One region of the Streptomyces sp. NPDC057271 genome, then DNA from elsewhere that is predicted to be linked to it. Evidence: riboswitches for the same ligand, from Rfam matches in the RefSeq annotation. Region 1 holds a riboswitch; each other region holds the start of a gene.
What was found. A riboswitch is a leader RNA that binds a small molecule or an ion and turns the genes downstream of it on or off. The one in region 1 is predicted to bind cyclic di-AMP.
Positions count from the first base shown of each region.

Region 2: it holds a riboswitch for cyclic di-AMP, as region 1 does, so the genes downstream of both, ACFUJR_RS29515 (M23 family metallopeptidase) here and ACFUJR_RS09795 (C40 family peptidase) in region 1, are expected to answer to the same signal.
Region 3: it holds a riboswitch for cyclic di-AMP, as region 1 does, so the genes downstream of both, ACFUJR_RS17960 (transglycosylase family protein) here and ACFUJR_RS09795 (C40 family peptidase) in region 1, are expected to answer to the same signal.
Region 4: it holds a riboswitch for cyclic di-AMP, as region 1 does, so the genes downstream of both, ACFUJR_RS22405 (transglycosylase SLT domain-containing protein) here and ACFUJR_RS09795 (C40 family peptidase) in region 1, are expected to answer to the same signal.

Region 1 is NZ_JBHUYJ010000014.1:31,160-34,927, reverse strand. Features, by position in the region: gene ACFUJR_RS09805 (8-amino-7-oxononanoate synthase) at 1-1,038, shown strand, start outside; gene ACFUJR_RS09800 (ATP-binding protein) at 1,197-1,655, shown strand; gene ACFUJR_RS09795 (C40 family peptidase) at 1,801-2,277, opposite strand; cyclic di-AMP (ydaO/yuaA leader) riboswitch at 2,281-2,478, opposite strand; gene ACFUJR_RS09790 (hypothetical protein) at 2,793-3,098, opposite strand; gene ACFUJR_RS09785 (ClpP family protease) at 3,106-3,729, opposite strand.
Region 2 is NZ_JBHUYJ010000085.1:18,636-22,403, forward strand. Features, by position in the region: gene ACFUJR_RS29505 (HPr family phosphocarrier protein) at 1-276, shown strand, start outside; gene ACFUJR_RS29510 (GntR family transcriptional regulator) at 481-1,164, opposite strand; gene ACFUJR_RS29515 (M23 family metallopeptidase) at 1,335-2,120, opposite strand; cyclic di-AMP (ydaO/yuaA leader) riboswitch at 2,133-2,299, opposite strand; gene ACFUJR_RS29520 (M16 family metallopeptidase) at 2,512-3,768, opposite strand, start outside.
Region 3 is NZ_JBHUYJ010000034.1:54,186-57,953, reverse strand. Features, by position in the region: gene eno (phosphopyruvate hydratase) at 1-812, opposite strand, end outside; gene ACFUJR_RS17960 (transglycosylase family protein) at 1,161-1,856, opposite strand; cyclic di-AMP (ydaO/yuaA leader) riboswitch at 1,860-2,079, opposite strand; gene ACFUJR_RS17955 (transglycosylase family protein) at 2,294-3,271, opposite strand; gene ACFUJR_RS17950 (cytochrome P450) at 3,451-3,768, opposite strand, start outside.
Region 4 is NZ_JBHUYJ010000049.1:11,681-15,448, reverse strand. Features, by position in the region: gene ACFUJR_RS22415 (CapA family protein) at 1-231, shown strand, start outside; gene ACFUJR_RS22410 (phosphoribosyltransferase family protein) at 289-1,566, shown strand; gene ACFUJR_RS22405 (transglycosylase SLT domain-containing protein) at 1,575-2,441, opposite strand; cyclic di-AMP (ydaO/yuaA leader) riboswitch at 2,446-2,631, opposite strand; gene ACFUJR_RS22400 (phosphocholine-specific phospholipase C) at 2,917-3,768, opposite strand, start outside.

The DNA.
Region 1 (3,768 bases):
GCGAGCAACGACTACCTCGGCCTGACCCACCGCCCGGAGGTCACGGAGGCGGCGGCCGAGGCCGCTCGCCGGTGGGGCGCCGGCTCCACCGGTTCCCGTCTCGTCACCGGCACCACCCGGCTGCACACCCGTCTGGAGCGCGAACTCGCCGAATTCTGCGGTTTCGAGGCGGCCCTCGTCTTCTCCTCCGGTTACACCGCCAATCTCGCCGCGCTCACCGCGCTCAGCGGCCGTGACGCGCTCATCGTCTCCGACGCGGGCAACCACGCCTCGATCGTCGACGGCTGCAGGCTCTCGCGCGCCGAGACGGCGGTGGTCCCGCACGCCGACCCCGAGGCGGTACGCAAGACCCTCCAGGCCCACCCGGACCGCCGGACCCTCGTGGTGTCCGATTCCGTCTTCTCCGTGGACGGCGACCAGGCCCCGCTGGCCGAGCTGGCCGAGGTCGGCCGCGCCCACGGTGCAGGGCTCGTCGTGGACGACGCCCACGGTCTGGGCGTGCTCGGCGACGGCGGGCGGGGCGGCCTGCACGCCGCCGGTCTCTCCGGCGACGCGGACGTCGTCGCCACCGTCACCCTCTCCAAGTCGCTCGGCAGTCAGGGCGGAGCCGTCCTCGGCCCCGCCCGGGTGATCGAGCACCTGATCAACGCGGCCCGTACGTTCATCTTCGACACCGGCCTCGCCCCGGCCGCCGTGGGCGCCGCCCTGGCGAGCCTGCGGCTGATCCAGGGCGACCCCGGCCTCGCCGAGCGCGCCAGGACCGTCGCCACCACGCTGCACGGGTTGCTCACGGCGGCCGGTCTGACCGCCGTACGCCCGGAGGCGGCCGTCGTGTCGGTCCGCGCGCCCTCGCCCGAGGCAGCGCTGCGGTGGGCAGCCGACTGCCGTGACCAGGGGCTCGTCGTCGGCTGCTTCCGTCCGCCGTCCGTCCCGGACGGTGTCTCCCGGCTGCGGCTCACGGCCCGCGCGGATCTGACGGACGCGCAGATCGAGCAGGCCGTCGCCACGATCGTGCGGACGGCACCTCCGGCTCTCTGACCGCAGCTCACATACGGTTTCCCGTAGCAGAGTTCACCGCTTCGAGCGACAAATATGCCCATATCTTGGGGGATCGCCATACAGGGCGGCACGATCGGTGGCACTCTGACGCGTAGCGCAATCCGGGCCGGGCCCGGTGGGAAAGGGACAGCGTCGCCATGGCAGACCACCAGGAAGCAACCGTCACTCTGCCGAGCGAACCCGCCTCGGTGTCCGCCGCCCGAAGATACGTCGCCGACGTCCTGACCGGCTGGGGGCTCGCGGAGGCCGGTGACACCGCCGACACCGTCCGGCTCATCGTCTCCGAACTGGCCACCAACGCCGTCCAGCACACCTTCGGGCAGTCGCCCACCTTCACCGTCGACGTCCGCCTGGAGCGCGAGGAGCAGCTCCACATCGGGGTCACCGACAGCCACCCCCGCTGGCCCAAGCGGCTTCCGGCGGCGGTGCAGCAGGACAACGGCCGGGGGATGGTCATCATCCGCTTCCTGGCGGCGGAGGCCGGCGGGCGGCTCTCCGTCACGCCGACCAGCGAGGGCGGCAAGACGGTCTGGATCAACCTCCCCTGGACCGCCTCGCCGAACCGGGCGCTCGCGCCTCAGCCGGCCGGCTCCTGAGGACGAGGGTGCGGCGGCGCCACCGCACCCTCTCGTCGCATCAGCTCACATCAGAGCACGGCACGCCGGCTCCGGCCCGGTGTTGTCGGAGGACCCGGCGAGGCGTCAGCGGACCCGGCGGGGCGTCGGAGGACCCGGCGAGGCGTCAGCGGACCCGGCCGTAATACACCTTGGACGACCAGATCTTGTCGAGCTTCACCCAGGAGCCTGTCTTGGGCGAGTGCCAGATCTTGCCGCTACCCGCGTAGATCCCCACGTGGTAGACCCTTCCACCCGAATGGAAGAAGACCAGGTCCCCCTTCTGCCGGCTGGAGGCCTTGATGTGCCGGGTCTTGTTGTACTGCTGCTGCGCGGTGCGGGGCAGCGACTTGCCCGCCTTCTTGTACGAGTAGAGCGTGAGCCCCGAGCAGTCGAACCGGGTCGGTCCGGCCGCTCCGTACTTGTAGGGCGATCCCTTCTTCGAGGCGGCGACGTTCAGCGCCTTGCCGGCGTGCGACGTCGCGGCCTGGGCCTCCGGTGCGGCGCCTGGCGCCAGCATCGTGCCGCCGAGGGCGGCGAGGGTGAGAGCCGAGACGGCTCCGGCCCGGGACAGCATGGACGGGACATGAATCTGCGCACTCATGCGCAACCCTTCGTCAGCCGCCTGTGAAGGATGACCTGTCGGGTTCGGGCTGGCGAAGTCGCCCGGCCGCGGCTGCGGCTTCACCCCGAGGAACGGCCCCACTGGCCGGCCGTCCCGTACTGCTCGGGTCCTCCACTCCTGCCGATCCACTCCTGTCGACCAGGCATCCGGGACAGCGGCAGGACTCGGCGTCCGCCCGGACCGCCCCGCCGCGGTGGCGGGGGCTTGTCGTCGTGAGGGATCTTGACCCACAACCAGGGCGAAATCCGAGTCGAAACGACGTTATGTGAGGCTCCTCACGACTGATCCATTCGGGTGGACAGGCAGGTTTCGTGATCTTCGGAGGTTTCGCCGATGAGCCCCGGACCAGGGGTGGAACGCCCGATTCAGCCAGATGCGTACACCTGCTGTGCAACTCACCCCGCACATATGTCGATTCGTCGACTGCGCCGAACGGGGGAGCGATTCTGCGGCTCCGCTGCTCCGAGTGGACCTCGACACGACACGCCGGAATGTCAACTCGCCGGAGCCTCCGGCACAGTGACCCGCTGCGCCCGGCGCCCCCCGTCCAACACCCGCAGCGCGCGGGCCAATGTCTCCGCGTGGACCTCGGTCTCCCCGCGCGCGTGCATCACCGCCAGCGCGTCACGGAGGGCGCTCGCCTTCCCCATCAGGGCCTGTGCCGCCCGCAGGGCGCCATAGGTATGCGATCCCCTGGATGGATTGATCCGGCCCAGCAGGTCCACGACTTCGAGATACGCGTCGACGAACTCGCCCTCGGCGCGCGTCAGGGCGGGCAGGGGTGGCGGTTCGGGGACCATCTCCGGCTCACCGGGCCCCGGCGCGACCCGACGCCCCGCGGTTCTGAACCACGTGGTCCACCAGGCCGTACGCGGTGGCGGCATGCGCGTCGAGCACGGTGACGCGGTCGATGTCGGCGTCGATCCGCTCGCGGCTCTGGCCGGTGTGGGTGACCAGGATGCCGGCGAGCATCGCGCGCAGCCGGACCAATTCCCCTGCCTGGACGGCGAGATCGCTCGGCTGCCCCTGCAACGGCTCGTCCGTCGAGGGCTGCTGGAGCGCGACCCGGGCGCCGGGCAGAGCGAGCCGCTTCCCGGGCGCGCCGGCCGCGAGCAGCACGGCGGCGGTGGAGACCGCCTGTCCGAGGCAGGTGGTCTCCACGTCACAGGTGACGATCTGCATCGTGTCGTAGATGGCCGACATGGCGCTGACCGAACCGCCGGGCGAGTTGATGTAGAGCGAGACGTCCCGGTCCGGGTCGGCGTACTCCAGATGCAGGAGTTGCGCGATGACGTCGTTGGCCGAGGTCTCGTCGATCGGGGTGCCCAGGAAGACGATCCGCTCGTCGAGCAGCTTGGAGTAAGGGTCGAGGGTCCGGCTCCCCGAGCCCGTGCGCTCGGTGAACTCGGGCAGGACGTAGCGAGCGTGCATGGCGGCGCCTCCTTGTAAAAAATGTACAGGACGTACAGG
Region 2 (3,768 bases), on a different contig from region 1:
GAGCGCCGCGTCAACGTCGGCTGGGCCGAGGGCCTGCACGCCCGCCCCGCCTCCATCTTCGTCCGTGCCGCCACGGCCTCCGGCGTCCCCGTGACGATCGCCAAGGCCGATGGCAACCCGGTCAACGCCGCGTCGATGCTCGCGGTGCTCGGTCTGGGCGCGCAGGGCGGCGAGGAGATCGTTCTCGCTTCGGACGCCGAGGGCGCCGAGGTCGCGCTCGACCGCCTGGCGAAGCTGGTTGCCGAGGGGCTCGAGGAGCTTCCCGAGACCGTCTGACCCGATCTCCGAAGAAGCCGCGCACGCCGGAGCACCGGCGGCGCGGCTTTTTCGTCCCCCCGATTCCGCGGGCACATTCCTTGCGGCGCATTACGGGCAGCGAATTATGCACGGTGCGTCGTGCACAGCGCATTTCCGAGCGCCATTCCAGGCAGGACGCAGCCGGCCCGCGAAATCTACTGCCCTTTGTATACGGCCCGCTCGTTAATTCCGGACGCTCGCGGTGTTTACGACATGTTGCGAAACCCTCACGCGCCCGCGCTCCGGGCGCTTCAGCCGGTGCAGCACCAGGGACCGTTCGGCGTGCGTCGCGGTCAGCGCACGGGCCCGTTCGGCGTCGCCGCGCGCCACCGCGTCCACGATCGCCCCGTGCTCGGCCCATGCCTCGACCGGCTGAGCCGGGAGTTCGATCGCGTACATCCAGTCGATCTTGTGCCGTAGCTGGATGAGCAGCGCGGTGAGCGCCGGACTGCCCGAGGCCTGGGCCAGCGTCTCGTGGAACCAGCCGCCGAGCGAGCGCAGATCCTCCGCCTGGCCCCGCCTGGCCCGCTCCTGCCCCAGCCTGACCAGGCCTCGCAGCACCTTGAGGTGCGCCTCGGTGCGGCGCTGCGCGGCGCGCGCGGCCCCGAGCGGCTCCAGCAGGGACCGTACGTCCAGCAGGTCCGCCGCCTCCTGCTCGGTGGGCTCGGCGACTTGGGCGCCCGCGTGGCGGCGGGTGATCACGAAACCCTCGGACTCCAGGGTGCGCAGCGCCTCGCGGACGGGGACGCGGGAGACTCCGTAACGGCGGGCGAGCTGCTCCTCGGTCAGCCGGCTGCCGCGCTCGAAGACCCCGGTGACGATGTCGTCCCGGATCGCCGTGCATACAGAGTGCGCGGGAATGCGCATGTTCGACCTCCGCCTTGATCCGCGCGAAACCGGTTCTCCGGCGACTCTATTGCAGCAGGGCATTGTTTCCGAAGGCTCCCCAGGATCCATGGATAGGTTTTTGGTCAGCGAAAAGCCCCGGCTCGGTACGAGCCGGGGCTTTTCTGAGAATCCGGGAAAGACTCGAACGGTCAGACGTTCACACCGCGGGCGCGGAGGTACGCGATCGGGTTGATGTCGGAGCCGTACTCGGCGGTCGTACGGGCCTCGAAGTGGAGGTGCGGACCGGTGGAGTTGCCGGTCGAGCCCGAGATGCCTATCTGCTGGCCCGGGGTGACGGACTGGCCGACCCCGACACTGATGGCCGAGAGGTGACCGTACTGGGTGTACGTGCCGTCGTGCATCCGGATGACGACGTTGTTGCCGTACGCACCGCCCCAGCCCGCCTCGACGACGGTGCCGGAGCCGACGGAGACGACCTTGCTGCCGGAGGCGGCGTGGAAGTCGACGCCGGAGTGGCTGCCGGAGGACCAGAGCGCACCGCCGGTCTTGTAGCCGGTGCTGACGTACGAACCGGCCACGGGAAGCTGGAAGGAGTTCAGGCGCTTGCGCTCGGCCTCACGGGCGGCGCGCTCCTTGGCCTCGCGGATCTCCTTGGCGCGGGCCTCGGCCTTGCGCTTCGCCTCGGCCTTCGCACGGGCCTCCTCTTTGCGCTTCGCCTCCGCCTCGATGGCCTCGCGCTCCTGGGCGGCGGCCTGGGCGTCGATGGTGTCGGCGAGCGAGTCGGCGGCGATGATCTGGGTCAGCCCGGTGTCCTCGACGGAGGGGGCCGCGTCCGCGTCGACGGCGAGTGCCGGGGAGGCGAGGGTTCCAATGACGCCGGTGGTGGCGAGGGTCGCGACGCCTGCGAAGCCGGCGCTGCGGCGCGCCAGACGGCTCGGACCACGATGCTTCCCGGTGGCACGGGTGAACGCCATGTAGGGGCTGTTCCTTTCCTTCCTTCTCGCCTACCGGGTTAGCTGACGGGTTCGGAGCAGGAAGGTCTCCTACGGGCCCCTCCGCACAGGTGCGAAGGCGTCCGATTCACCCCAGGGACTTCGCGTGGGTCCCCGGCTCCCCAGGCTCGCGCCTGACGGGGACTCGGCGATGACTGTCCGATGCCGCGGGTGCGGCGCGTGCAACTGGCGAACAGCCGGACCGACGCTAAGCGGACCGTCTTTCAATCACCAAACAGACACGCCTGTTTGTAAGACATGCCACAGGCCATACAGCCACCGCCTGCAGCAATACGGACAAAGGGGAGGACCCCGACGTACCGTGACGTCGGGGTCCTCCGGGGCCGCCGGACACGGCGGCCTGACGACTCGATCAGCCCGTCACCACGGTCACTTCGCCGATGCCGAGGGCGCGCACCGGCTCCTCGATCTCCGACGCGTCACCCACGAGCACGGTGACGAGACGGTCCACCGGGAAGGCGTTGACGACCGCGGCCGTCGCCTCCACCGTGCCGGTCTCGGCGAGACGCGCGTACAACTGCGCCTGGAAATCGTCCGGAAGGTGCTGCTCGACCTGGTCGGCGAGGGTGCCGGCGACCGAGGCGGCCGTCTCGTACTTGAGCGGCGCCACGCCCACCAGGTTCTGCACGGCCACGTCGCGCTCGGCGTCCGTCAGACCCTCCGCGGCGAGGGTGCGCAGCACCTTCCACAGGTCGTCAAGTGCCGGGCCGGTGTTGGGGGTGTCGACGGAGCCGCTGATGGCGAGCATCGAGGCGCCGTTGCCCTGGCCGTCGGAGCGCAGCACCTGGCCGAAGGCGCGGACACCGTAGGTGTAGCCCTTCTCCTCGCGCAGGACACGGTCCAGGCGGGAGGTGAGGGTGCCGCCGAGGCAGTACGTGCCGAGGACCTGGGCCGGCCATACGCGGTCGTGACGGTCGGCGCCGACCCGGCCGATCAGCAGCTGGGTCTGGACGGCACCCGGGCGGTCGACGATGACCACACGGCCGGTGTCGTCGGCCGTGATCGGCGGGACCGGGCGGGACGCGGCGGTGTTCCCCGTCCAGGCGCCCAGCGTCTCGGCGAGCACCTTGTCCAGGTCCACGTCGGTCAGGTCGCCGACGATCACGGCCGTGGCCGTGGAGGGCCGGACGTGCGCGTCGAAGAAGGCGCGGACGGCGGCGGCGTCGATCGTCTCCACCGTCTCCTCGGTGCCCTGGCGCGGCCGGGACATACGCGAGTCGGCCGGGAAGAGCTCCTTGGAGAGCTGCTTGGCCGCCCTGCGGGCCGGATTGGCCGCCTCGTGCGGGATCTCGTCGAGCCGGTTGCGCACCAGGCGCTCGACCTCGGTCTCGAGGAACGCCGGCGCGATCAGGGCCTCGGAGAGCAGCCCGAGCGCCTTGGGCAGCCGGGAGACGGGGACCTCCAGGGAGACCCGTACGCCCGGGTGGTCGGCGTGCGCGTCGAGCGTGGCGCCGCAGCGCTCCAGCTCGGCCGCGAACTCCTCGGCGGTGTGCTGGTCCGTGCCCTCGGAGAGCGCGCGGGCCATGATCGTGGCGACACCGTCGAGCCCCGCGGGCTCGGCCTCCAGAGGTGCGTCGAGGAAGATCTCGACGGCGACGACCTGCTGACC
Region 3 (3,768 bases), on a different contig from region 1:
TAGTCGGTCATCTCGGCGGCCGAGCGGGACTTGCCCTCGAACTCGTACGAGCCGTCCTTGTAGAACTCGGACGCGGCGACGTCGAGCGCCAGCGCGATGTCCTTGCCCGGGACGTAGCCGGCCTGCTTGATGGCCTCCAGGATGAGGTCGAGCGCCTCGCGGTTGGAGTCCAGGTTGGGGGCGAAGCCGCCCTCGTCGCCGAGGCCGGTGGACAGGCCCTTGGTCTTCAGGACGGACTTGAGGGTGTGGTAGACCTCGGTGCCCCAGCGCAGGGCCTCGGAGAAGGACTCCGCGCCGATCGGCGCGATCATGAACTCCTGGATGTCCACGTTGGAGTCGGCGTGCGAGCCGCCGTTCAGGATGTTCATCATCGGAACGGGCAGCAGGTGCGCGTTCGGGCCGCCGAGGTAGCGGAAGAGCGGGAGGTCGGAGGCCTCGGACGCGGCGTGCGCGACGGCGAGGGAGACGCCGAGGATGGCGTTGGCGCCGAGGGAGGCCTTGTTGTCCGTGGCGTCCAGGTCGAACATGGCCTGGTCGATGAGGCGCTGCTCGGTGGCGTCGTAGCCGACGAGCTCCGGGCCGATCTGCTCGATCACGGCGAGGACGGCCTTCTCGACGCCCTTGCCCTGGTAGCGGTTCTTGTCTCCGTCACGGAGCTCAATGGCCTCGAACGCACCGGTGGAGGCACCGGACGGAACGGCAGCACGGCCGGTGCTGCCGTCGTCGAGGCCGACCTCGACCTCGACCGTGGGGTTGCCTCGGGAGTCCAGGATTTCCCGGGCTACGACGACGTCGATGGACGGCACGAGCATCTCCTTCTGGGATGGGACGCTAGATTTGACGCTTGCGGTGCAGGGTCGCTTTGGCCTTGCGACAAGAGCCTAACCGGCTCCGGGGCTCCCGCCCGCCGGGCGCCCGCCCCCTGGGACGAAAAAGGACCCAAGGGCACGCATCTACGGCCAAAGCCCCCCAGAACTACTCGCCAGTAACCCCGTGGGGCCGCCCCGGGCCCCGCCCCGGGCTCCCCGGAACACGGAACCCCGGTCCGGAGCGCACGGGGGAAACCGCTCCGCACCGGGGTGGTCACCGCGGGAGGGTCGTCGGACCCGCGTGAGCCGCCGGACCCGCGTGAGCCGCCGGACTCACGCGAGCCGCGGGGCTCACTTCAGGTGAAGCTGCTGGCCCGGGTAGATCAGGTCGGCGTCCTCGACGACGTCCTTGTTGAGCTCGAAGAGCTTCGCCCAGCCGCCCTCGACGTCGTGGGCGGCGGCGATGGTGCTCAGCGTGTCGCCGGCGACGACCTTGTACTCGCCGTCACCCTTCTCGACCTTCTTGCCGGTCGGGGTGGTGACGGTCTTCTTGGACTCGGCCTTCTTCGGGGCGGTCCGGGTCTCGCTGCGGGTCGTCGGCTGCTCGGCCTGGCGCTCCTGCTTCGGGGCGGCCGGCTTGGCCGGAGTGCTCTCGGCGGCGCCACCGGTGTAGGCGGCGCTGGAGAGGCCGACGCCGCAGCTCGGCCAGGCACCCTTGCCCTGACCGGCGAGGACCTTCTCGGCGATGGTGATCTGCTGCGACTTCGAGGCCTGGTCGGCGGTCGCGGCGTAGGCGGTGCCACCGTAGGCGGCCCAGGTGGAGGCGGAGAACTGCAGGCCGCCGTAGTAGCCGTTGCCGGTGTTGATGGACCAGTTGCCACCGGACTCGCACTGGGCGACGGTGTCCCACTCGGAGGCCGTGGCGGCCGAGGCGGACCCGGCGGTCATCAGCGGGGCGGCGACGGCGACACCGGCGACACCGGCGAGGGCGACGGCGCGGGCGGCCCTGGAGGGACGACGGTGTTTGCCCTTGACGGAAAACAGCATGGGACTTCTCCTCACCGACGCCTGCGAGGTGAGCTGTCGGGTTCGGGCCATGTGAGTTGCCCGGCCGCGCGACCTTGCGCGCGGCTTCACCCCAAGCCGGTCCGTCGGCCGTCTGTCTCAACGGCCGGGGTCGGCACTTACCTTGGGTCCCCCGCTCCTGCCTACGGCGCTGACGCGACGACTGTTCCCATCGGCCGACGGCAGGATTCGGCGTTTCGGTCGACGGGGCCCGCGGTGGCGAGCGGTCCTGACCGTAGACACAGACCCGGGGGAAGTTCAAAGAGGCCCAGGTCGGACATATCACCCCTACCCGTCACGGGACGAAGGGTGTTTACGCAGGTGAGAGGTGACGGAAGCAGAGTTTGCGGACGGGACGCGCCAGTTGAGACAAAGAGACCCATGTCTCACTGGCGCAGAACCGGACATACAACCCCGAACTACCCCTGTTCCGCGGTCGAACCGAGGCCGAGGTCAAGGCTCTGGCCAGGGACGATCAGGTCCGGATCGGCACCCACCGTGGAGCGGTTGGCGTCATAGAGGGCGCCCCAGCCGCCCGGGAGTTCGTTCTGCTGGGCGATCACGGAGAGGTTGTCGCCCGGCTTGACGGTGTATTCACCGATGGCGCCGGAGATGTCCTGGGCGGTCGTGTTGTCCAGACTGCCCGAAGCGTCCTTGTTGCCTTGGTCGCCCTCACCGCCCTGCTCCACCGGGTCCGCCTCGGCACCCGCGTCGGGTGCCGGGGTGTCAGTCGGCAGGGCATGGCGGCCCTTTTCGCCACTCTCGCCCGGATTGACCGATTCTTCCGGAGCCGCGTCACCGCGGTGCTTCCCCGTGCCCGGGGTCGTCGGCGTGGTCGGCGCGGTGGGGGTGGTGGACGTCTCGGGCGTGGCGGACGCCTCGGGCGCGGTGGACGCCTCGGGCGCGGTGGACGACTCGCCGCCCCCTTCCTCCGTCCCGTAATCCGGCGTGGCGCTCTCGGAGGTGCCGGCCTCCGGCGACGTCGTCCCAGAGCCGGCCGGCAGGCCCGCGGTCCGGTTCGACTCCGGAAGGGGACCCGTGGGCTCCGCCGGCTTCACGGCCGGACCCGGGTCGACGTCCGGCTTCGCGCCGTCCTTCGTCAGCCCGGCGATCGGGGCGCAGGTGGCCCACTGCGTGTCACCCGCGGCGAACGCCTTCTCCGCCACCACGATCTGCTGGGCGCGGCTGGCGAGGTCCGCACTGGTCGCGTAGTCGAGGCCGCCGTGCCGCTCCCAGCTCTCCTGGGTGAACTGGAGCCCGCCGTAGAGCCCGTTGCCGAAGTGGGCGCTCCACAGGCCGCCCGACTCGCACTCGGCGACCCGGTCCCAGGTGGCGGCGTCGGCGGCGGACGCCGAGCCCGCACCGAGGAGGGGAAGCGCCAGAGCCGATCCCGTCACGCCTGCGGCGACAACGATGGCGGGGGCCTGGCGGGGTCTGCGGTGTCGTCCGTTCCCGGAGCGCATGCGGAGGGCCTTTCGCGTGACTGCTGAGGTGACGGTGAACGTAGCCGCATTCGAACGTCAGTAACAAGTCGATGCAGCGGAGATCACGCGAAAGTCACAGTATTGACGGTCCGTCAGTAACCCAAAGGGGAGAACTCGACCGGAAGCGTGCGCAATCCGCGCATGATGAGCCCTCCGCGCCACCGCAGATCGGCCGGATCCACGGCAAGTCGCAGATCCGGCAGGCGAGTCAGCAGCGTCGCGAGCGCGATCTGCCCTTCGAGTCGGGCGAGCGGGGCGCCGATGCAGTAGTGGATGCCGTGCCCGTAGCCGAGGTGCTGGTTGTCGCGCCGGGACAGATCGAGCGTGTCCGGCTCCTCGAAGCGCGCCGGGTCGCGGTCGGCGGCGGCGAGCACGACGAGGACCGGGTCGCCCGCCGGGATCTCCTGTCC
Region 4 (3,768 bases), on a different contig from region 1:
GAGCAGTACCGCGACGACCTGCGTCTCCTCTACCTCGTCTCGCTGAGACCCGAAGACGGCCGACTCCAGGAGGTACGCATGATTCCCCTGCGGGCCCGCCGCCTGCGGCTGGAGCACGCCCCCCGCCGCGACGCGCGCTGGCTCCACGACGTACTGGGCCGGACCAGCCGGCCCCACGGAACGCGGGTCGACCTCGACGAGGACGGAACCCTCGTCGCACGCCCCGCCTGACGGCGGCGGCGCGCACCCGCCCGCGCACACGCTCCGGACCAGGGAGACGAGCGGGACATGTACTTCACCGATCGCACGGACGCAGGACGGCAGCTCGCCGCACGCCTGGATCATCTCAAGGGCCACGACGTCGTGGTCCTGGGGCTTCCCCGCGGCGGGGTGCCGGTCGCCGAACAGGTCGCCGACGCACTCGGCGCGCCCTTGGACGTCTGTCTGGTACGCAAACTGGGGGTGCCGTTCCAGCCGGAGCTGGCCATGGGCGCCATCGGCGAGGGCGGAGTCAGGGTCCTCAACGACCATGTCCTGGCGGAGACCCGTGTCTCCGGCGGCGACCTGGCCGCCGTCGAGTCACGCGAGCGCGCCGTCCTCGCCAAGCGGGCCCGGCGCTACCGGGGTGACCGCCCACCGGCCCGGCTCGACGGCCGGACGGCCGTGGTCGTCGACGACGGACTGGCGACGGGCGCCACGGCGGTCGCCGCCTGCCGGGTCGTCCGTGCCCAGGGGGCCGCGCGTATCGTCCTCGCGGTGCCCGTCGCGCCGAGCGACTGGCCCGAGCGGATCGGCCGGGAGGCGGACGAGACCGTCAGCGTCCACGAACCGGCGTCCTTCTACGCGATCGGCCAGTTCTACGAGGACTTCTCCCAGACTCCGGACGAGGACGTCGTCGCCTGTCTGGAGCGCCACCACTCCGGCCACGGGGCGGACGCCCGGGACCCTGAGGTGCGCATCCCGGCCGGGGAGGTGCGGCTCGCGGGCCATCTGGTGGTGCCCGACGGCGCTCCGGGGATCGTGCTGTTCGCCCACGGCAGCGGCAGCAGCCGGCACAGCCCCCGCAACCGGGCCGTCGCGGAGAGCCTGAACCGCGCTGGTCTCGGGACGCTGCTGTTCGACCTGCTCACCGAGGAGGAGGCGGACGACCGCGGCAATGTGTTCGACACGGAGCTGCTGGCCGGCCGGCTGGCCCGGGCCGCGCACTGGCTGGTGGGCCGGCCGGGCCTCGACGGGCTGCGGATCGGCTACTTCGGCGCCAGCACCGGCGCCGCGGCCGCTCTCTGGGCCGCGGCCGACCCGCTCTCCGACGTGGCCGCCGTCGTCTCACGCGGCGGGCGCCCGGACCTCGCCGGGACGCGCCTCGCGCAGGTGCGCGCTCCGACGCTGCTGATCGTGGGGGGCCGCGACCCGCTCGTACAGGAGCTGAACGAGGCGGCCCAGGCGCGGCTCACCTGTGAGAACCGGCTCGTCGTCGTCGCCGGCGCCGGGCACCTCTTCGAGGAGCCCGGCACGCTGGAAGAGGTCGGCGGACTCGCCTCGAGCTGGTTCGCCGACCACTTCTAGGACGTCTGTCAGTACGGTCCGTTGACGTTGTCGATGGAGCCGTAGCGGTCCGCGGCGTAGTTGCAGGCGGCGGTGATGTTGGCGACCGGGTCGAACAGGTCCATGGACGTACCGGGCACGTGGTAGGCCAGGAAGGTCGGCTCGATCACCTGCAGGAGACCCTTGGACGGGGTGCCCTTGGCGGCGTTGGAGTCCCAGAGGTTGATGGCCTGGGGGTTGCCGGAGGACTCGCGCATGATGTTGCGGTGGATCCCCTCGTACGAACCGGGGATGCCGTACTTCTGGAGGACGTCGAGCGACTCGCGGATCCAGCCGTCGAGGTCGTTGGTGTAGCTCTTGGCGGCGGCCGGCGCGGCCTTTGCCGGGGCGGCCTTGGTCACGGTCTTGGTCGCGGCGGCGCCGGGAGCGGCGCTGCGCTGCTGCGAGCGGTCGGCGCGGTCCGTGCTCGTCGTACGGGCCGGGGACTTCTGCTGCTTCGTCGCGGCCGCGGGCTTCCCGCTCAGCCTGAGTTCCAGTCCCGGATGAATAAGTGACGGATTGTCACCGACGGCCTTGCGATTGGCCTTGTACAGGGCCTTCCAGCCGCCTCGAACACTCTGTTCGTGCGCGATCACGGAAAGGGAGTCGCCGCGGACGACGGTATAGATCTTGGCGGTGGAATTCCCGGCGGCGGGAATCGATTCCGCGATCTTCGCCGGGCTGCTGAAGACGGTCTTCTCGATGGGTGCGACCGCGGGTGCGGCGTTCGGCGCCGCGTGCGCGGCGGCGGTGGCCACGAGGGGGAGCGCCAATGCGGCTCCACCTGTGCTCGCGAGGGCGATACCGCGGCTGAGGGGCCGTCGCCTGGGGCGCCGGTGCTTACCGTGAGCGGACATGCAGGATTCCTCTCCGGCGCCTGCGGGGTGAGCTGTCGGGTTCGGGCTGGAGCTGCCCGGCCGCACGCGTGCGGCTTCACCCCAAGCCGCTCCGGAAAACCGGGCCGGCGAAAAAACTGGGTCCCCCGCTCCTGCCGACGGGTGAATGGCTGGTCTTTCGGACGGTGGCAGGATTCGGCGATCCGTCCGGGTCGAGGTGACCGTAGGCGAGGAATGTCGGACGGAACAAGGTGGGGCATGGAAGCGAAATCAAGAGGAAATTGAGAAATGCCTTGCCGGCGATCACGACCGCGCCGAACTGCCTTGGGGCGTAAGGGGAAGGGGGTCTCCCGTGGAGGTTGCCTCCCTCGCGCGTGATTCATGTCACCTGGGCAGTCAAAACGGTCATACGGGCAAATTCGACCGAGTTATGAAAAGGGGCGCAAGAGCATGAAAATGCCCTTGTGCCCCTTTTGGTGGGAAGTGTTGGCCTACGTCAGCCCGTGACGCTGGGGGCGCCGGTCTCGATGTGCCCGGTGTAACGGCGCGACCAGGTGCCGTCGACGTCGGCCGTGAGCGTGAAGTCGTACCAGCCGTCGCTGTACGCCACCGCGTTGAAGAAGTCCTCGCGCGAGGAGTTCGCCGGGACCGTGTACGTCCACGGCCCGTCCGTGCGGTAGGCGTTGGAGCGGATCGTGAAGGTCACGGGGCCGGCGGAGGTGTTGGTCATCCTGAGGTAGAGCGCCGTCTTCCCGGTCCCCGGCTCGGTCGCGAACCGCGCCGCCACCTCGATCGCCTTGCCCGCCTTCGACGCGTCCCCGATGAAGCGCCGCAGGAAGCGGTTGGGGCCGATCATCGAGATGTCGTACTTGCCCGACCCGGACCCGAGCCCGATGTTGAAGTAGTCCGTGGAGGTCGCGCCCGGGTCCACGGTGTACTGCCAGGCCGCGGTGTCCCGGTGCTGGTGCGGGTGGATCGTGAAGTGAGCGGCCCGCCTCGCCTCCGCGCCCTGGTTCGTCATCGAGAACCAGGCGAGGATCTTGCCCGCCGCACCGAACTCGAACCGGTCGAGGTTCCCGTTGACCTGGTACGGCACGGCGCGCGCCGGACGGGTGCCGGCCTCCTGCGCGGGCAGGGCGTTGTCCTGCGGTACCGGGTTCGGCAGGCGGCCGCAGGTGGACTGCCCGATGACCTCGGCGGTGGAGGGGAGGCCCGTGGGAACTCCGTACACCGGGCGGGCGAAGTCGAAGACGCCCGTCAGGTCGCCGGTGACCTTCCGCCGCCAGGCGCTGATGTTCGGGCAGGCGGCCGGGGTGCCGAGGGCGGCCGTCCAGGTCTCCATGAAGCG